DNA from 3 places in the Streptomyces sp. NPDC021562 genome. Region 3 is predicted to be linked to each of the others. Evidence: riboswitches for the same ligand, from Rfam matches in the RefSeq annotation. Region 3 holds a riboswitch; each other region holds the start of a gene.

Region 1 (6,641 bases), on a different contig from region 3:
CACATGGCTCATCCGGCCGAGCTGGTCGCGCGCGGCCTGGTTGAGGACGGGGTGGTTGTAGCCGTGGATCGCCGACCACCAGGACGACATGCCGTCGACCAGTTCGCCCGAGCCGTCCGCGAGCCGCAGCCGGACCCCGCTCGCCGACTCCACGACGAGCGGTTCGGCCCGGCCTGGCATCGGACCGTACGGATGCCAGACGTGCCGCCGGTCCAGTTCCAGCAGCTCGGGCAGGCTCAGGTCAGGCATTGGGCGCGAGGTCCGTTCCGGCACCCCGGCGGCGGACGGCGACCAGGTCGGTGCGGGGCTCGTTGGCGACGGCCGTACCGCACACGTCCGCGTGGGCACCGGAACCCTCGTGGGAACCGCACGCCGATCCGCACCCCGCCTCCGACCCGCACCCGGCGCCCGCGTGCGCCCCGGGGACCGCGCCCCTGGCCTCGGCACGGTGCCGGGGCAGCGTCGTCTCCTCGGACCCCTCCACCACGAACCCGGCGTCCGCGATCATCTCCAGGTCGGCCTGGCCGGCCTGGCCCTCGGTGGTCAGGTAGTCGCCGAGGAAGATCGAGTTGGCCAGGTGCAGGGCGAGCGGCTGCATGGTGCGCAGGTGCACCTCACGGCCGCCCGCGATGCGCACCTCGACATCGGGGCAGACGAACCGCACCATCGCCAGGATGCGCAGACAGCGCTGCGGGGTGAGGTTCCACTCCTTGGCCAGCGGGGTGCCCTCGACCGGGATCAGGAAGTTGACCGGCACCGAGTCGGGGTCCAGCGCGCGCAGCGAGAAGACCACGTCGACCAGGTCCTCGTCCGTCTCGCCCATGCCGGCGATCAGCCCGGAGCACGCCGAGAGGCCGGCCGCGTGCGCCTTGTTGACGGTGTCCACCCGGTCGGCGTACGTGTGCGTGGTCGTGATGTCCCCGTACGTCCCCTCGGACGTGTTGAGGTTGTGGTTGTAGGCGTCCGCGCCCGCCTCGCGCAGCCGCTCCGCCTGGCCGTCGGAGAGCAGTCCGAGGCAGGCGCACACCTCGACGCCCTCGTTCTGCTCCTTGATCGCCTTGATGGTGCCGGCGACCCGGTCCACGTCCCGGTCGGTCGGACCGCGCCCGGAGGCCACCAGGCAGACCCGCTTGGCGCCCCCGGCGAGGCCCGCGGCCGCCGCCTTGGAGGCCTCGTCGGGTTTGAGCCAGCTGTACTTCAGGATGCCGGTCGAGGAGCCGAGGCGCTGCGAGCAGTACGAGCAGTCCTCCGGGCACAGCCCCGACTTGAGGTTGACCAGGTAGTTGAGTTTCACGCGCCGGCCGAACCACTGCCGGCGCACCTTGCCCGCCGCGGCCACCACGTCCAGTACGTCGTCGTCGGAGGTCGCCAGCACGGCGAGCGCTTCCTCGCGGGTCGGCAGCTCGCGCCGAAGCCCCTTGTCCACCAGCGTGTTCAGCAGGTCCATGAGAGCCGATCCTGTACTACGAGGCTGCTCCGGGCCAAGGAGAGTTCGCACAACCCTGTCAGATCGACATGTGGGTATCACCACACAGTGGGTGGCCGACGGTCCCGCTAGGGTCTGTTCATTGCCTACAAAAGCACCGGAGGGGCCATGGCGTTCGGCTGGATCGACGAACAGGCGGAACTCCGCCGCCGCGCCGGACTCGTACGGACCCTGCGCCCCCGTCCCGCCGACTCACCGCTGCTGGACCTGGCGAGCAACGACTACCTGGGCCTCGCCCGCCATCCCGAGGTCGCCGAGGGCGCGGCCGAGGCCGCCCGGACGTGGGGCGGTGGCTCCACCGGTTCCCGGCTGGTGACCGGCACGACGGAGCTGCACACCGAGCTGGAGCGCGAGCTGGCCGGGTTCTGCGGGTTCGAGGCGGCCCTGGTCTTCTCCTCGGGCTACGCGGCCAACCTCGCCGCCGTCACCGCGCTCGGCCCGCACGGCTCCCTGATCGTCTCCGACGCCCTCAACCACGCCTCCCTGATCGACGGCTGCCGGCTGGCGCGGGGGAGCACGCAGGTCGTCGGGCACGCCGACCCGGACGCCGTGCGCAAGGCGCTGGGCACGCGCGAGGGGCCCGCGCTGGTCGTCTCCGACACGGTGTTCTCGGTCGACGGTGACGCGGCGCCGCTCGCCGCGCTGGCCGAGGCGTGCCGGGAGCACGGCGCCGGACTGCTCGTGGACGACGCCCACGGACTCGGGGTCATCGGGGACGGCGGGCGGGGCGCGCCGTACGCGGCCCGTCTCGCCGGGGCCGACGACGTGGTGGTCACGGTGACCCTGTCCAAGTCGCTGGGCAGCCAGGGCGGGGCCGTGCTGGGGCCGGCCCGGGTGATCGACCACCTGGTGAACGCGGCGCGGACCTTCATCTTCGACACCGGTCTGGCGCCCGCGGCCGCGGGCGCGGCGCTGGCGGCCCTCGGGCTGCTGCGGCGCGAACCCGCCCGCGCGGCCCGGGCCCGCGAGGTGGCCGCCGAACTGCACGCACGGCTGACCGCCGCGGGCCTGTCGGCGGTACGACCGGACGCCGCGGTGGTCTCCGTGCGGGCCCCGTCCCCGGAGGAGGCCGTGCGGTGGGCGGCCGACTGCCGGTCGGCAGGCCTGGCCGTGGGCTGTTTCCGTCCGCCTTCCGTGCCGGACGGCGTCTCACGGCTCAGGCTGACCGCCCGTGCCGACCTCTCCGGGGCCGAGATCGAACGCGCTGTACGTGTGATCGGCGAGACACGACCATGAGTCGGCGTGACACGGCCGGGCCTTGCGCGCATGCGGATACGGAATCGGTTACCGGCTGATCAGCCGGTGAACGTGGCCACGAAACCCGCCCAGCTCTCGGGGGAGAAGAGCAGCGCGGGCCCGGCGGGGTGCTTGGAGTCGCGTACGGCGAGCAGCCCGGCCGGTGGGCCGGAGTGCGGCCGTGCCGTCTCCACGCAGTTGTTCGCTCCGGTGCTGTAGCTGCTGCGCAGCCATCGCACACCGGGCAGATCCGTACTTGAAGGTACGTTCCGAGGCAGTGCAGTCATGGTGCCTCCTTACGCGCCGTCACCTATCCCGGCGATGTAATCCAACGAGTCCTCGGGTGAAAGGGCGTGGATCTGAAGGGTGTTGAAGGCCTCCGCGTAGGCCTGGAGGTCTTCTTTCCGTTCGAGGTAGAGGCTACTCGTCAACTGGTCGAGAACAACCACATCCAGATCAGAAGTGCTCGGAAATGAGAAGATTACGAAAGGGCCGGTGATGCCGACATGCGCCCCCGCCGCGAACGGCAGCACCTGGAGCCGCACCTGCGGCAACCGGGCCGCCTCCGTCAGCCGCTCCAGCTGTCGGGCCATCACCCCCGGGCCGCCCACCTCCCGGCGCAGCACCGCCTCGTCCAGGACCGCGCTCAGTTTCAGCGGCGGATCACCCCGGAGCACGTCCTGCCTGGCCAGACGCACCTCCACCAGGGCGTCGAGGGCCTGTTCGTCGAGCCCGTCGGCGGCCACCCGGGTCACCGCGCGGGCGTACTCGGCGGTCTGCAGGAGCCCCGGCACCACCGAGGTCTCCAGCGTGCGCATCGCGCTCGCCTGCGACTCCAGGCTGATGAAATCCCGGTAGGCGGGCGGCAGCACCCCCCGGTAGGCGTGCCACCAGTGATGTCGTCCCGCGGTGTCCTCCGACCCCGCCAATACCAGCAGCAACTCGCGCAGCTGCCCCTCGGCCACCCCGTAGGCGTCGAGAAGTAACCGCACATCGGCCGGTTTCACACCGCTGGCGCCGGTCTCGATCCGGCTCACTTTCGACTGGTGCCAGCCCACCAGGCGGGCGGCCTCGCCGCTCGTGAGACCCGCACCGGTGCGCAGCATGCGCAGTTCGGCGCCCAGTTTCCGGCGGCGTACCGCGGGACCGTTCTGCATGGGCTACTCCCTACTCAATCTGGCCGCCCATATACGGTCCGGTGTCGCAGAGTTCACCGCTTCGAGCGACAGATATATGCACATCTTGGTGGATCGCTCCCCGCGACCGGCCCCGTAATGGCAGTCTGGCGGAGAAGTACCAGTCCGGGACCGTACTCGAACCATCCCCACCGTGCCGGACTCCGGTCCCGAGGAAGTCGGACTCCGGTCCCGAGGAAAGGGACGACGTCGCCATGGCAGACCATCTGGAAGCATCCGTCACCCTGCCGAGCGAACCCGCCTCGGTCGCCGCGGCCCGGGCGTATGCGCTGGACACCCTCGCGGAGTGGGGACTGCCACCGGAGACGGAAACGGCGGACACCGTCCGCCTCATCGTCTCCGAGCTCGCCACCAACGCCGTGCAGCACACCTTCGGGCAGTCGCCCACCTTCACGCTGGACCTCGGCCTCGACCGGGACGAGCACCTGCGCATCGGCGTCACGGACAGTCATCCGCGCTTCCCCAGGAGACTTCCCGCCGCGGTCCAGCAGGACAACGGCCGCGGCATGGTCATCATCCGCTGGCTCACCGCCGAGTACGGCGGCAGACTCCGGGTCCGCCCCACCCGGGAGGGCGGCAAGACGGTCTTCGTCGAACTGCCCTGGACGGTCCCGGCCCACCCCGTCACCGCGGCCGGCCAGCAGGAGCCGTAGCCCTGAGCTCCCGCCGGCCGGTGCGCGGCGGGGTCAGCTGACCCGGCCGTACCAGACGCTCTTCGTCCAGATCTTCTGGAGCTTCACCACGTCCCCGGTCTTCGGGGCGTGCCAGATCTTTCCCTTCCCGGCGTAGATGCCGACGTGGTACACGCTGGAACCCGAGTGGAAGAAGACCAGGTCCCCGGCCTTGCGGCTGCCGGCCGAGATGTGACGGGTCTTGTTGTACTGCTGGGCCGCCGTTCGCGGCAGGGTCTTGCCCGCCTTCTTGAACGAGTACAGCGTGAGCCCGGAGCAGTCGAACCTGTTCGGTCCGGTGGCGCCCCACCGGTAGGGTGAGCCCTTTTTCGAGGCGGCGACCTGCAGTGCCTTCGTCGCCAGCGTGGCGGCCGAGGCGTCGGAGGCGACACCAGGGATCACGATCGAGCCGCCCACGGCGGCGATCGTCAGCGCCGAGGCCGTACCGGCCCGGGCCATGAGCGACGGAACACGATTGAGCGCAGTCATGCGCAACCCTTCGTCAGCCGCCTGTGAAGGATGACCTGTCGGATTCGGGCTGGCGAAGTTGCCCGGCCGCGTTGCCACGGCTTCACCCCAAGGGCTGCTCGGTCCGGTCATGGCGTGACCGTTCCGGCGACCCGTCGTGCTTGGGTCCTCCACTCCTGCCGATGCACTGCTGTCGACGTCATCCGGGCGGCGGCAGGACTCGGCGTCCGCCCGGACCGCCCCGCCGTGGTGGCGGGGGCTTGTCGTCAGACAGGGATCTTCACGCACTCGTGTCCGAAAATCCCAACGGAACCGGGGATTTGTGGGGTTACTCACCACCCACCCGTTCGGGTGGACAGCCCTGTGTTCGATTCTCCGTCAACTCCACTGCGTAGGCCCGGACCTGCGTCGAAGCGCTCCACGACCCCTGTGGAGCAGGCGAGTCGAGCGGCTTTTTCGGTCAGGTAAAACCACGCCACACTCCGCCGAACGGCGGTAACCCCTTTGGGTCGTTTCAACTCCGGCCCGGGCGTGGCGTCGACGCATCGGCCTGGACTCCTGCGGAGGTCACCGTACGCAGTCGGGCGGGAGTGCGACGCGAGCGGTCCGGCGCTCGCCGTCGAGCACCCGCAACGCCCGTGCCAGCGTGTCCCCGTGCAGCTCCGTCTCGCCCCGTCGATGCATCAGGGCCAGCGCGTCGCGCAGCTCGGACGCCGCGCGCACCAGCGCCTGCGCGGCGCGCAGACCGCGGTAGGTGTCCTCGTTCTGCGCCGGGTTGATACGGCCCAGCAGGTCGACCACGTCCAGGTAACGGTCGATCAGCTCGCCCTCCGCGCGGGTCAGCGCGGGCAGCGGCGGCAGCTCCGGTGGCAGCATCGGCGGCTCACCCCGCGTGCGGCCGGCCGAGCGGGGGCCGGTGCGCGGGCATGACCCGGTCCGCCAGCCCGTACGCCACCGCCCCCGGCGCGTCCAGGACCAGGTCCCGCTCCAGGTCCTGCTGGACCTGCCCGGGGGTGCGCCCGGTGTGCCGGACGAGCATCTCCTCCACCATCGCGCGGGTCCTTTCCCACTCCGCCGCCTGGATGAACAGATCGCTCGGCCGGCCCTGCACCGGCTCCGGCAGGGCCGGTTGCCGCAGCACCACGCGGGCGCCGGGCAGCACCGAGCGTTTGCCCGGGGTGCCGGCCGCGAGCAGCACCGCGGCCGCGGCGCCGGCCTGCCCCAGGCAGACGGTCTCCACCTCGCAGGTGACGTACCGGAGCGTGTCGTAGATCGCGGCCATCGCGCTGAACGAGCCGCCGGGGGAGTTGATGTACAGCGCGATGTCCCGCTCCGGAGCCGCGTGCTCCAGGTACATCAGCTGCGCCAGCACGTCGTTGGCCGAGGTCTCGTCGACGGGCGCGCCCAGGAAGACGATCCGCTCCTCCAGCAGCTTGGAGTACGGGTCCAGGGTGCGCTGCCCGGCGGTCGTGCGTTCGGTGAACTCGGGCAGGACGTAACGGGCGGACGGTCGGGTCATGGCAGTACCACTCCTCGCGGCTGGGCGTCTCGACGGCCGAGCAAGCTGCAAGAAATGTACAGGAC
Region 2 (6,641 bases), on a different contig from region 3:
CCTCGCCCGCGCGGGGCTCACGGTGGTGGCCGTCGCCGACGTCAAGGGCACCATCGCCAACCCGGCGGGCCTGGACGTCGAGGCCCTGCTGCGCGCGCGGGACGCGTACGGCACCGTCGACCGCGCGGTGCTGCGCCCCGGCGACCTCGAACTGCCGGGGGACGCCTGGCTCGGCACGGACGCGGAGGTGCTGGTGCCCGCCGCGGTGTCGTACGCCATTGACACGGCCAACGAGCACCTGGTCACCGCCCGCTGGATCGTCGAGGCGGCCAACATGCCGGTGCTGCCCGAGGCGGAGGAACGGCTCACCGCGCGCGGGGTGACCGTGCTGCCGGACGTGGTGGTCAACTCGGGCACCAACGCCTGGTGGTGGTGGACCCTGTTCGGCGACATCGGCCCGGACGCCGACGAGGCGTTCGCCCACATGCGGCGCTCGATGCGGGCCCTGGTGGGGCTGATGCTGGACCGTGCGGAGTCCGACGGCACGACGCCGCGGGCCGCCGCGCACGCACTGGTGACCGACCGGCTGCCGGTGATCGCGGAACGGTTCGGCTGGTACCGCTGACGGGCCGACGGCGCACGGGTGCCGCGTCGAGGAGCCGCGCGGTGCCGAGGCGTGCATCCGGCCGTGGCTCACGGCCGGATGTCGCGCGGCACAGCCGTGCGAGCGGCGCACGGGAACCGCGTCGGAGGAACCACCCGAGGCGAGGCGTGCGGGGCGCCGGTGGCTCACGGCCGGGTGTCGCGGGTGAGGACCACGGCGTAACGGCACTCGGTGGCGGTGGTGTTGGCGAAGACGCGGTCGGCGGGGGCGCCGAGTTCGATGGTGTCGCCGGTGCCGAGTTCGTGGACGGCGTCGCCGTCGTGGAAGGTCAGCCGCCCGTCGAGGACCCAGACGAGCTGTCGTACGAAGGCGAAGGCCGCCGCCGGGTACGGGACGCGGGCTCCGGCGGGCAGCCGGATCTCGGCGATCTCCGCCGGGAAGCGCGGGCCGGTGACCTGACGGCGCCGGTAGCCGGTGCCGGGGTCCTGCCACTCGGCAGCGTCCGCGCCGCGCAGTACGCCCGCCGTGTCGGCCACGGCGTCCGGCGCGCCCTCGGCGAGGGCGAGCAGGGAGGCGACGCCGAGCCGGAAGGCGGCGGACAGCTTGCCGAGGACGACGGCGGTGGGGCTGCTCTCGCCCCGTTCGATCCGGCTGATCATCGCCGCGGACACCCCGGACGCGTCCGCGAGCTGCGCCAGGGTCCAGCGGCGCCGTTCCCGTTCGGCGCGGACCCTGGCCGCGATCCTCGCCACGAGGTCGTCCGGCGCGGGATCTACTATGTTGGACATGAATCCACTATACGAGAGGACCCCCGTGGTGACGGTCCGCCCGGCACAGGCCGGTGACGCGGAGGCGGTGCGGGCGATCCGCAACCACGCGATCGAGCACTCGACCGCCCTGTGGACCGACACGCCGCAGACCCCGGCCGAGGGAGCGGCCTGGCTCGCCACGCACCTGGCACGCGGTTCGGCGCTCGTGGCCGAGGCCGCCGGCGCTCCGGGCGAGGTGGCCGGATTCGCGGTCTACGGACCGTGGCGCGCCCTGGACGGCTACCGGCACACGGTGGAGGACTCCGTCTACGTGCGCGAGGGCAGCCAGGGACTCGGCATCGGCTCCGCGCTGCTGGCCGCGCTGATCGCCGCGGCGCGCGAGGCGGGCCACCATGTGATGATCGCCGGTATCGAGGCCCGGAACGACCCGTCCGTCCGGCTGCACGAGCGGTTCGGCTTCGAACACGCCGGAACGGTCCGGGAGGTGGGCACCAAGTTCGGCCGCTGGCTGGACCTGACGCTCATGCGGCTGCCGCTGTCCTGAGACCGCGACGCGGGTGGCGGGACGACCGATTAGGGTGACCGCGTGGCGAGAGTGCGGTTGAGTGTGGCCGAGCGGCGCGAGGAGCTGCTGCGGGCCGCCGTCGAGCAGATCGAGGCGCGGGGCGTGGCGGCGGTGCGCATCGCCGACGTCGCGTCGGCGCTCGGCGTGAGCAACGCTCTGGTGCTGTACCACTTCTCCACCAAGGAGAAGCTGGTCGCCGCCGCGTTCACCCACGCCGCCGAGGGCGATCTCGCGCATCTGCGCCGGCTCCTCGGCCGCCGGACGTCGGCGCTGCGCCGGCTGCGGGCGGCGGTGCGCTGGTACGCGCCGACCGGGCAGGCCAAGGGGTGGCGGCTGTGGATCGAGGGCTGGGCGGTGGCGCTGCGCGAACCCGCTCTGCGGGACGTGACCCGCAGTCTGGACCAGCAGTGGAAGGCCGCGCTCGCCGAGGTCATCGCCGAGGGGGTGGCCGCCGGTGAGTTCCGGTGCCCCGACCCGATGGCCACGGCCCTGCGGCTGACGGCCCTGCTCGACGGGCTCGCCGTCCAGCTCACCTCCTACCCGGGCGCCGTACCGCGCTCCCGGGCGCAGGAGTGGGCCGACGAGGCGCTGGCCAGGGAACTGGGGCTGCCCGCGGGGCAGTGAGAGGCGGCCCCCAGAGGGCCGCCGCCGGCCCGCCCCGCGGGCGGGCGCCTCAGGCCACGGCAGCGATCCGCATCTTGATGTCGTCCGGCGAGAGCGCGCCCTTGGCCGTGACGTGGTCCCCCGAGGACTCGCCGCGCAGCCGTCGCCCGATCCACGGGACCAGGTACTCGCGGGCCCAGTGCACGTCGTCGCGGCGGATCTCGAGGGTGCCGCGGGGCGGCAGCGGCGGCCAGGGCTGGTCGGGGTCCGCGGGGACCTCGATGCCGAGCACCTGACCGGCCCGCAGCGCCACCCGCGTGTGCCCCTCGGGAGAGAGGTGCAGCCGGTCGTCGTCCCAGGCCCGCCGGTCCTGCACGGTCTTCAGGGACCACAGGTCCAGCACGGGGCAGCCGTACCGGTCGGCGATCGCCCGCACATGACCGTTGTAGGTGGCGATCTTGCCGCGCAGGTGTTTGAGGACGGGCACGTTGCGGGTGTCGAAGCCGGTGGTCACCATGACCGTGCCGATGGCCCCGGTCAGCCGGACCACGGCCCGCTCGAACCGCTCGGCCACCTCGTCCGGATCGGTGCCGGGACGGATGATGTCGTTGCCGCCGGCGCAGAAGGAGACCAGGTCCGGGGCGAGTTCCAGGGCCTTGGGCACCTGGTCCGCCACGATCTGGTCGAGCAGTTTCCCGCGCACGGCGAGGTTGGTGTACTGGAAGTCGTCCTCGGGGCGCCGGTCCGACAGCAGTACCGCGAACCGGTCGGCCCAGCCGACGAACGCCCCGTCGGGGCCCGGGTCGCCGACGCCCTCGCTGAAGCTGTCCCCCAGCGCCACGTACGACCCGATCACTGATGCGTTGTCACTCTTCGAATCGTCTGCCACGTCGGATCATGATTCACCTTTGACTGTGACCTACGCGACCGTAATAAAGGGTTGACGATCGGTGAGATAAGACACCTTTAAATAGTGGGCCAAGGCTGGAATAACGGCCTGCTCAGCGACGTTGACGCGATGATTGCCGGGCCGACGGGGGCGGCCGTCAGCCGACGGCGAGGCCCTTCGAGCGGAGGTAGGCGACCGGGTCCACGTCCGAGCCGTAGTCGGGGGTGGTACGGATCTCGAAGTGCAGGTGCGGGCCGGTCACGTTGCCGGTCGCGCCGGAGAGGCCGACCTGCTGGCCCGCGGTCACGGTCTGGCCGGCCGAGACGGAGAGCGCGGAGAGGTGACCGTACTGCGCGTAGTAGCCGTCGGCGAGCCGGATGACGACCTGGTTGCCGTAGGCGCCGCCCCAGCCGGCCGTGACGACCGTGCCGGCACCGACGGCCTTGACGGGGGTGCCGGTGGGCACGACGAAGTCGACGCCGGTGTGGTAGCCGCTGGACCACATGGCGCCCGGCACGTGGTAGCCGGTGCCGACGGTGGCGCCGCTGACCGGGAGGACGTGTCCGGAGGCGGCCGCCGTCGAGTCGTCCGGGGTCGACGGGGTGGACGGCACGGACGGGGTGGCCGCCGGAGACGAGGCGGCCGGCGAGGTGGCCGAGTGCGCCTCGGGCCGGGCACCGGAGTCGGCGGTACCGGTGGTCGTGGCGCCGCGGCCGCCGAGCGTGAGCTCGAGGCCGGGGTGGATCAGCGAGGGGTTGTCTCCGACGGCCTGCCGGTTGTCGGCGTAGAGCCGGTGCCAGCCCCCGCTGATGTGCTGGTCGCGCGCGATCTCCGAGAGGCAGTCGCCCGGCACCACGGTGTACGTGCGGTGCGCGGAACGCGCGGCGGCGGACGTCCGTACGGTCGCCTTCCCGGGCGCCGCCTTCGCGACGGCCGGCAGCGCCTGCGGAGCCTTCGCGGAGACGGACTGCGCGGTGGCCGCGTGGGCGCCGGTGGCCCCCATGAGCGGCAGGGCCAGCGCGGCGCCACCGGTTCCGGCGACGGCCATCGAACGGGTGAGACGCTGGGTCTTCGGGCGGCGGTGCTTACCCCTCGCGGGCATGGCGCGTTCCTCTCCGGCGCCTGCGAGGTGAGCTGTCGGGTTCGGGCTGGAGCTGCCCGGCCACGCCGGAAGGCGTGACTACACCCCTGGCCTGTCCCGGGAACCGGAACAGGCGGTCTTGCCTGGTGGGTCCCCCGCTCCTGCCGGGCACGGGTGAGTGTGTGGGGACTCCGGGCGGCGGCAGGATTCGGCGTTCCGTCCGGATGCGTGGCGAACGTAAGCGAGCAGGACGCACCCGGACAAGCGATCGGTTCCCGACCTCCTGGCTCCGGTTGATCCGTTACGGGAATTCCCGGTCACCCTCCGTGCATCCCGGCCTTTTCCGCTCCCGGGAATTCCTTGTGAGGCACCTCCATTACGTGGACATGACGCGCGACGGTCGGTCACCGATATGACGCTCCTCACGCACGTCACGCCACGTCCCCCTATTCCAGAGCGAGTTGGAACGAAGGCACCAAATCAGGCAGAAGGATCAGATGCGACGGAGTCGGATGACTGCCGCATCCAGGTCACCCTTGAGCCCCACCTGCAGCCCGTGGTGCAGCAGCACGGCGCCGCGGTGCACTTCGCCCGTTTCGCGGCATTCGTACGACGCCTCCGGGTCGAGGCCCCTGAGCCGGAGCGCCGGCACCGGCTCGCCGTAGCTCTGCGCCTGGAGCCAGGCGAGGACGGCGGTCTCGTCGCCGAGCGTGTACTGCACCGCGCTGAGCCCGCCGGCCGGGGGCCGCAGCCGGAACTGCTCGCCGCGCTGCACCAGCGGCCGGATCTCCTTGTAGAGCCCCACCCAGTGACCGGCTTCGGCGAGTTCCTCCTCGGTCCACTTCGAGAGGTCGCCGCCCACCCCGAGCGCCCCGGCCATGGAGCTGACGAACCGGAAACGCAGCGAGCTGACCCGGCCGTTGAGCTGGTGGTTCGGGCTGTCGGTGACCCAGGCGGACATCACCCGGGCGGGGTGGATCTGGCTGAAGCCGTGCTGGATGGCGAGCCGGTCCAGCGGGTCGGTGTTGTCGGAGGTCCACACCTCGTCGGTACGGCTCATGATGCCGAGGTCGATCCGGCCGCCGCCGCCGGAGCAGGACTCGATGGCGACGTCCGGGTGGGCCGCGCGGATCCGGTCGAGCAGGGCGTACAGGCCCCGCACGTGGTCCACCCACAGGCGCTGCGGGTAGGGCTCGCCCGGCCAGCCCGCGTCGGTGAAGCAGCGGTTGAAGTCCCACTTGACGTAGTCGATGGGCGCGCTGGACAGCAGGGCGTCGAGCTGCTCCCAGAGGTACTCCTGGACGTCCTCGCGGGCGAGGTTGAGGACGAGCTGGTTGCGCAGCTCCGTGCGCTTCCGGCCCTGCTGGTACTGCACCCAGTCGGGGTGCGCGCGGTACAGCTCGCTGTCCGGGTTGACCATCTCGGGCTCGACCCAGATGCCGAACTGCATGCCGAGCGCGTGCACGTACTCGGCGAGGGGCGCCAGGCCCTTCGGGAACCGGTCCGGGTTCGGTGTCCAGTCGCCGAGGCCGGCGCGGTCGGAGGTGCGGGCGCCGAACCAGCCGTCGTCCACCACGAACAGCTCGACGCCGATCGCGGCGGCCCGCCGGGCGAGGGTGGCCTGCTGCTCCTCGGAGATGTCGAAGGTGGTCGCCTCCCACGAGTTGAACAGCACCGGCCGGTCCCGGTCCGCGTCGGGGATGACGTGCGCCCGCTGGTAGGCGTGCCAGGCCCGGCTCGCCCCGCCGAAGCCGCCGTCGGACCACAGGGCCGCGAACACGGGGCTGGTGTACGACTCGCCCTCGGCCAGCATCAGCAGGCCCGAGTCGTCGTAGCCGGCGCCGCCGGTGATCTGCACGCGCGCGTCGGGAAGCTGGGCGACGGCGATCCGCCAGGACCCGGACCAGCCGAGGGCGCAGCCCCAGACCTCTCCGTGCTCCTCGGTGGCGTCGGTCTCCAGGGCGACCCAGGGCAGGTGCTGGTGGCCGGTGTGGCCGCGACGGCTGCCGATGACCTTCTCGCCGTACGTGAGCGGGGTGCTGACCAGCCGGGACTCGGCGGCCCAGCGGCCGTGCAGCTGGGAGAGCCGCCAGCCCTCGCGGTCGGGCAGCGTCCAGGTGGCCGCGTCGGCGCGCAGCAGCTCCACGGGCGCCTGGCCCTCGTTGCCGACGGTCACCCAGCGCTCGACG
Region 3 (6,641 bases):
GCTGGGGGTGGCCGAGCCGTTCGTCCTCGGGTCGATGCGGGCCCGGCAGATCGCCCGGGAGTACGCCGCGTACCACTTCGGGAAGCCCGCCGGGCGGGCGGTCGCCGAGTACGAGGAGTACGCGACGACACTCGCGCAGCTGCGGCGCCGGGGGCAGCGGGGACGGGCGGGGGCCGACTTCGTCGTACGGGAACGGGAACTGCTGACCGAACTGTGGAGCCGCCGCGAACTCGCCCGCCCCGCCCTGGAGTACGCGTCCCGCACGTCGGGCACGGGCTACGGCTACCCGGTCACACCGCTCCCCGGAGCCCCGGCGTGGTACGGCGCGACACCCCTGCCGTCCACGCCCTACAACCCGTACCGGTCGTAGGGGCCGGGGGAAGGCGGGGGCCGGCCCGGCACCACCGGGACGCCCGTCGTGCACGTACCGTGCGCCGCCGGGGCGCGCGGCCGACCCCGCGGCACCGGCACATGCAGCCGCCCCCGGGGAGAGGACCGGGGGCGGAGGGCAGCCGGGCCACCGCCCCGTCGCGGTCGCCGTAGCGGTGCGCCGTCGCCGTCAGGCCGAAGCCCGCGTCAGCTTCTGCAGTTCCTCCTCCGTCAGGGTCAGGTCCGCCACGGCGAGGAGGGCCGGGAGCTGCTCCACCGTGCGGGCCGAGGCGATGGGGGCCGTGACGGTGGGCTGGGCCGCCAGCCAGGCCAGGGCGACCGCCGGGACGGGCGCCGCGTGGGCCTCGGCGATCTCGTCCAGGGCCACCAGCACCCGCTGGCCGCGCTCGGACTCCAGGTACTTGGCGGCGCCGCCCGCCCGGGCGCTGTCGACCGTCGTGCCGGGGCGGTACTTGCCGGTGAGGAAACCGGAGGCGAGGGCGAAGTACGGGACCGCGGCGAGGCCGGTACGGGAGGCGAGGTCCTGGAGGGGGCCCTCGTAGGTGTCGCGGGAGACCAGGTTGTAGTGCGGCTGGAGGGCCACGTACCGGGCCAGGCCCTCGCGGTCGGAGAAGTCCAGGGACTCCTGGAGCCGCTCGGCGCTGATGTTGGACGCGGCGATGTGCCGGACCTTGCCGGCGCGCACCAGCTCGTCCAGCGCTCCGATGATCTCCTCCACCGGTACCTCGGGCTTGTCGAAGTGGGTGTAGTAGAGGTCGATGTGGTCGGTGTCGAGGCGGCGCAGGGACGCGTCGGCGGCGGCCTTGATGTTGGCGGCCGACAGACCCTGGTACGCGGGGTGCTGGCTGACCTTAGTCGCGACGACCACGTCGTCGCGGTTGCCGCGCGCCTTGAGCCACTTGCCGATGATCGTCTCGGACTCGCCGCCCTGGTTGCCCTCGACCCAGGCGGAGTAGGAGTCGGCGGTGTCGACGAAGTTGCCGCCCGCGGCGGTGTACGCGTCGAGGACGGCGAAGGAGGTGGCCTCGTCGGCGGTCCAGCCGAAGACGTTGCCGCCGAGGGCGAGCGGGAACACCTCCAGGTCGGAGGCGCCGAGCTTACGGAGGACAGGGGATGCGGAAGAAGCAGTCATGCTCCATTCCAACGCGGCGCGGCAGGCGGGCCATCCCAGGCAGTACGAAGTTCTCGTAAAAGCGGGAGGCCCGCCGGGGCCGGTGGAGGTGCGTCAGGGGTTGAGGCCCTTGCCACGCAGCCAGGTCATCGGGTCGATGCCGGTGGGCTGGCCGCCGGGGTGGACCTCGAGGTGGAGGTGCGGGCCGGTGACGTTGCCGGTGGCGCCCACGCGGCCGATGACGTCGCCGGTGGCGACCTTCTGGCCGACCTTGACGCCGATCGACGACTGGTGGCAGAACCACAGCTCGGTGCCGTCGTCGAGGGTGAGGATCGTGCGGTAGCCGTAGGAGCCGGCCCAGCCCGCCTCGGTGATCGTGCCGCCGTGGACGGCCTTGATCAGCGTGCCGGTGGGCGCGGCGAAGTCGAGGCCGGTGTGGTAGCCGGAGGACCACATGGAGCCGGCCTGACCGAAGGTGCCGGTGATCGTGTACGACACGACCGGCAGCGTGTACTGCTTGGCCAGCGCCGCGATCCGGGCCTGCTCGGCCTTCTGCGCGGCGGCGGCCACCGCCTTCTCCTTGGCGGCGCCGGCCTTGGCGGCCGCGGCCTGTTCCGCCTTCGCCTCCGCGGCGGCCAGCGCCCTGTCGGCGGCGGCCACGGCCTTGGCGCCGGCCTTGGTGTCCAGCTGGTTCTGCTGCCGCTCGGCCTGGGCGATGATGCGGCTGCGCAGCGCCTCGCCGGCGTCGGACGAGGAGTCCCCGTCCGTGGCGGCCGTCGTGGTGACGCTGCTCAGCGCCGTCTGCGTGGCCTGGTGGCCGCCGCCGTCGCCCAGCAGGGAGTCGACGGAGGGCAGGTCCGGCAGGGAGATGGAGACCGGCGGGTGGCCGGTGTTGGCGCTGGCCATGCCGCCCGCGCCGACGGCGGCGATGACACCGACGCCGAGGACCGTGGAGCTGCGGGCGAGTCCGCCGCCGCGCTGCTTGGCGATCCGGTGCCGGCCGCGCTCGGGGGCGAGGGACTCCTCGGTGGGGTTCCACTCCTCCCAGGGGCCCTCGTCGGTGCGGTAGGTGCCGTAACCGAAGGTGTCGGGCTGCCGCTGGCTGGGCACGAACGGGGCTGTCGGAGCAGGCCGGTTGGACGCCACGCGGGCGCACTCCTTTCCTTCCGCCGCCTACCGGGTTAGCTGACGGGTTCGGAGCAGGAAGGTCTCCTACGCGCGTATACCGACCGATTCGTACTCGGCGGCAGCCGTGCGATTCACCCCAAGGTGGTGGTTCCCCGGTTCCCTTGACGGGATTCGGCGCGTGCGCACGGAGCCATCTCGGGTGACGGCTGGGACGACCGCGCTGCGTTATCGAACGTTAATAGACCCGGAGGTAAGATTCCAAGCCATTCGCCTTGATCATTAAGCTTCCACAGGGTGGACTTACCTGCCACGACCGGCCAAAAACGGTCGAGTTGACCACGCATTCAAGAAACACGCGCCCGGACACGCCTCAGGGCCGGAATCCGTGATCTGGATTCCGGCCCTGAGTTTCAGTAGCGGGGACAGGATTTGAACCTGCGACCTCTGGGTTATGAGCCCAGCGAGCTACCGAGCTGCTCCACCCCGCGTCGGTGACACCAGCATACGCCATCCGAAGAGTGCGAGTCACACGGGTTACGAGCGCCGCCGCGCGGAGGCCTAGCCGCGGGGCCGTTCCAGGTGCGCGTTCGGCGCCTTGGCCAGGGCCTCGTACTCGGCCAGGACCACCACCGACACCCCCCGCTCCCGCAGCATCCCCGTCCCGTCCGCCGCCCGCACGAACGTGTCCGGCTCGCGCCAGGCCGTGACCACCCGGCGCACACCCGCGCCGAGGATCAGCTCCGCGCAGGGGTGGGGACGGGAGGCGCGGTGGGTGCAGGGCTCCAGGCTGGTGTAGACGGTGGCCGTGGCCAGCCGGGGGTCGGCGGGGTCGATCTTGGCGAGGGCCGCCTCCTCCGCGTGGGCCACCGGGTCGCCCGCCTCCCTGGAGTGGCCGCGGGCCAGTTCCGTGCCGTCGGCGGCGACCACCACCGCGCCGACGCTGAACGCCGTCGCCGAGGGCGGGCACTGGGCCGCCAGCTCGCACGCGAGCCGCAGCCAGTGGCGGTCGGCGGCGGACACTGAGCCGCCCGCGCCGGGGGCGGTGGGCTCGTAGCGCATCAGGACGACGTCCTCGATACGGCGGGTCTCCACCAGGCGCAGCCGTCCGGCCTGGTAGCCGCCGGGACCGAACAGGCGCGGCGCCTTCGGGTCGCCCACGAAGACCGGGGCGAGGACCAGCTGGAGCTCGTCGGCCAGGCCCCGCTGGAGCAGCTGGGTGTGGACGGTGCCGCCGCCCTCCACCATCAGGCGGGCCACACCGCGGACGTCGTGGAGGTGGGTCAGCAGCGCGGGCCAGTCGAGCTCGGGGCCCAGCGGGACGATGTCGGCGGCGATGCCCAGGGCGGCCGCCCGCTCCGCGCCCGAGTCGGTCGTGCAGACGAGCTTGTCGCCGCCCGTGTGCCAGAACTTCGCGCCCGGGTCGAGGTCGCCGGTCGCGGTGACCGTGACCTTGAGGGGGTACTCGGGCCGGCCGGCGGCGATCCGGGCGGCACGGCGGGCCTCGGAGTACACCAGGAGCCGTGGGTTGTCCGCGCGGATCGTGCCGGCGCCGATCAGGATGGCGTCGGAGCCGGCCCTCACCTCATCGACCCGGTCGAAGTCGGCCGGCGAGGAGAGCAGCAGCCGTTCGGGGCCGGTGTCGTCGAGGTAGCCGTCCAGGGAGACGGCGGCGGACAGCAGGACGTGGGGGTACGGCATCGGACGCGCTCACTCTCGGCGGCGGGCGGGACCACTCCCGCGGTCGGCGGAACCACTCTCGGCGGTCGGCTGGACCACTCTCGACGGTCGGCGGGGTGTGAACCGGACGCTTGGTTAAAGTTTGAAACAAACCTACACTGGTCCCATGACGACTCGCTGGCTCACGCCGAAGGAGCAGCGCGCCTGGCGCGCGTTCATGGCGGCGACCCACCTCCTGGAGGACGCGATCGACCGCCAGCTCCAGCAGGACGCCGGCATGCCGCACCTCTACTACGGCATTCTGGCCAACCTCTCCGAGGAACCGGAGCGCAAGCTGCGGATGACCGATCTCGCCGCCAGGTCCAAGATCACCCGAAGCCGGCTGACCTACGCCGTGACCCGGCTGGAGAAGGACGGGCTGATCCGGCGCGAGGACTGCCAGTGGGACAAGCGGAGCAGTTTCGCGATCCTGACGGACAAGGGCATGGCGGCCCTGGAGCGCACGGCGCCCGGGCACGTGGAGACGGTGCGCGCGGCGGTGTTCGACCACCTCTCCGAGGAGCAGGTCACGCAGCTGGAGGAGATCAGCTCCGTGATCGCGCGGGCGCTGGAGGGGGACGAGAAGCCGCGGCCGACCTCCGACGAGGTGCCGTGGCGGCGGCGCTCGTCGTCGCCGTGTTCCGGTTCGTGAACCCCGATTTCGCGGGCCGCCCGGAAACCTGTTGCTTCAAATTTAAAGCATGGGGTATGGTTCCAGCCGTGGATCTGCTTCAAATCTGAAGCAGGAGCACGCGTCCCGCACGGGACAGCCGTCCTGCACCCGGACACTGGAGACCCCGATGACCGACTTCCCCGCCGCCACCCAGCGCGCCCGCGTCCGGGTCCCGCTGCGCTTCACCGACGGCTACAGCGTCAACGCCGAACTCGTCACCTTCCACGGCCTGACCGACGGTCAGGAACACGTCGCCGTCGTCCTGGGCGAGCCCGCACCGGGCACCCTCCCGCTGGTCCGCCTGCACTCCGAGTGCCTCACCGGCGACGTCTTCGGCTCGGCCCGCTGCGACTGCGGACCCCAGCTGCGCGAGGCCGTCGAACGCATCGCCGAGCGCGGCGGCGTCCTGCTGTACCTGCGCCAGGAGGGCCGCGGCATCGGCCTCTACAACAAGCTCGACGCGTACGCCCTCCAGGACCAGGGCCTCGACACCTACGAGGCGAACGCCGCCCTCGGCCTGCCCGAGGACGCCCGCGACTACACCGCCGCCGCCCAGATGCTCCAGGCCCTCGGCCACGGCGAGCTGGACCTGCTCTCCAACAACCCCGACAAGGCCGAGCAGTTGCGCACCCTCGGCATCACCGTCCGCGACCGCGTCCCGACCGGCGTCTTCAGCACCGCCCACAACGTCCGCTACCTGCGCGCCAAGGTCCTGCACACCCAGCACACCCTGCCCCTGGCGGAACTGACGGAACTCAACGCGGGCTGAACACCCGGCCGGCCGGACCGGTTCGCGAGGACCTGGGCGGCGCTCCGGTCATCGCCGCCACGCGCGGCCAGAGTCGTCTCGGCGAGCCCTGGTGGCAGAGCTTCCCCCAGCTCCGGGCCGCACACGGCCTGCCCCGTCGGCGTCGGGAAGACACAGCCCTCTCCCCGGGAATTCGGTTCGGGCCGCACCCCGCTGGTGGTGACCACGAATGCGGGTGATCGATGTCTCACTCCCAACTGTGACCCTGTCACCCCCGCGACGGGTCCCAGCACCTATCGCGGGATCTTCGCAACCGCAGCGCCGGGGCGCCTCCACGGGACTTCGACCCGGTAGCCGAGGAAGCCGGATTCCTGTCCGTGAGCGCGTCGGCGGGCGGGACGTCGAGGGACGGGGCGACGAACGTGCCTGCCACTGAAGGGTGTTCCGGGCCGTGCGGATCTCCGACCGTTCCCGGGCTTACTGGATCTTGACGAGAATCTGGCTGGTATGTCACCAAGCCTCACGGATAACGTTGGTTCGCTCCAGCTACCCCCACCTCGACGGGAGCCCACAGTGAACCGCCCCGCCCGGCTCGTGACAGCCGCGCTCACCGCATCCGCGGCTCTGCTACTCACCGCATGCGGAGGCGGAGGTGGCGGTTCCGAGAACAACGGCAAGATCGCAGGTGCGGACGTCGGTAGCAACAGGTCGGGGACGCCCTCGGCACCGGCCTCGACGACTACCGACCGTCCCAAGATCGTCCTGCCGTCGGACGTCTCCTACGAGTTCGAGTGGAGCAAGACGGGCAACCCGGACAAGGACGCGGTGCTGAGTGACGCCGAGCAGCGGATCAAAGCCGTCGACATGGCCATCGC

What was found. A riboswitch is a leader RNA that binds a small molecule or an ion and turns the genes downstream of it on or off. The one in region 3 is predicted to bind cyclic di-AMP.
Region 1: linked by a shared signal. The riboswitch ahead of AB0G52_RS15580 (C40 family peptidase) and the one ahead of AB0G52_RS02455 (M23 family metallopeptidase) in region 3 are both predicted to bind cyclic di-AMP.
Region 2: linked by a shared signal. The riboswitch ahead of AB0G52_RS32545 (M23 family metallopeptidase) and the one ahead of AB0G52_RS02455 (M23 family metallopeptidase) in region 3 are both predicted to bind cyclic di-AMP.

The regions. Positions count from the first base shown of each region.
Region 1 is NZ_JBFACN010000009.1:1,485-8,125, forward strand. It holds gene AB0G52_RS15550 (adenosylmethionine--8-amino-7-oxononanoate transaminase) at 1-249, opposite strand, end outside; gene bioB (biotin synthase BioB) at 242-1,447, opposite strand; gene AB0G52_RS15560 (8-amino-7-oxononanoate synthase) at 1,595-2,722, shown strand; gene AB0G52_RS15565 (DUF397 domain-containing protein) at 2,782-3,009, opposite strand; gene AB0G52_RS15570 (Scr1 family TA system antitoxin-like transcriptional regulator) at 3,019-3,879, opposite strand; gene AB0G52_RS15575 (ATP-binding protein) at 4,113-4,571, shown strand; gene AB0G52_RS15580 (C40 family peptidase) at 4,605-5,078, opposite strand; cyclic di-AMP (ydaO/yuaA leader) riboswitch at 5,082-5,266, opposite strand; gene AB0G52_RS15585 (hypothetical protein) at 5,625-5,933, opposite strand; gene AB0G52_RS15590 (ATP-dependent Clp protease proteolytic subunit) at 5,941-6,576, opposite strand.
Region 2 is NZ_JBFACN010000027.1:1,481-8,121, reverse strand. It holds gene AB0G52_RS32570 (glutamate dehydrogenase) at 1-565, shown strand, start outside; gene AB0G52_RS32565 (XRE family transcriptional regulator) at 730-1,332, opposite strand; gene AB0G52_RS32560 (N-acetyltransferase family protein) at 1,331-1,858, shown strand; gene AB0G52_RS32555 (TetR/AcrR family transcriptional regulator) at 1,901-2,503, shown strand; gene AB0G52_RS32550 (SGNH/GDSL hydrolase family protein) at 2,553-3,338, opposite strand; gene AB0G52_RS32545 (M23 family metallopeptidase) at 3,529-4,473, opposite strand; cyclic di-AMP (ydaO/yuaA leader) riboswitch at 4,478-4,639, opposite strand; gene AB0G52_RS32540 (alpha-galactosidase) at 4,946-6,641, opposite strand, start outside.
Region 3 is NZ_JBFACN010000002.1:20,286-26,926, forward strand. It holds gene AB0G52_RS02445 (PrsW family intramembrane metalloprotease) at 1-370, shown strand, start outside; gene AB0G52_RS02450 (aldo/keto reductase) at 560-1,522, opposite strand; gene AB0G52_RS02455 (M23 family metallopeptidase) at 1,616-2,647, opposite strand; cyclic di-AMP (ydaO/yuaA leader) riboswitch at 2,655-2,816, opposite strand; tRNA gene AB0G52_RS02460 (tRNA-Met) at 3,044-3,117, opposite strand; gene AB0G52_RS02465 (dihydrofolate reductase family protein) at 3,188-4,327, opposite strand; gene AB0G52_RS02470 (MarR family transcriptional regulator) at 4,473-4,997, shown strand; gene ribA (GTP cyclohydrolase II) at 5,146-5,787, shown strand; gene AB0G52_RS02480 (hypothetical protein) at 6,340-6,641, shown strand, end outside.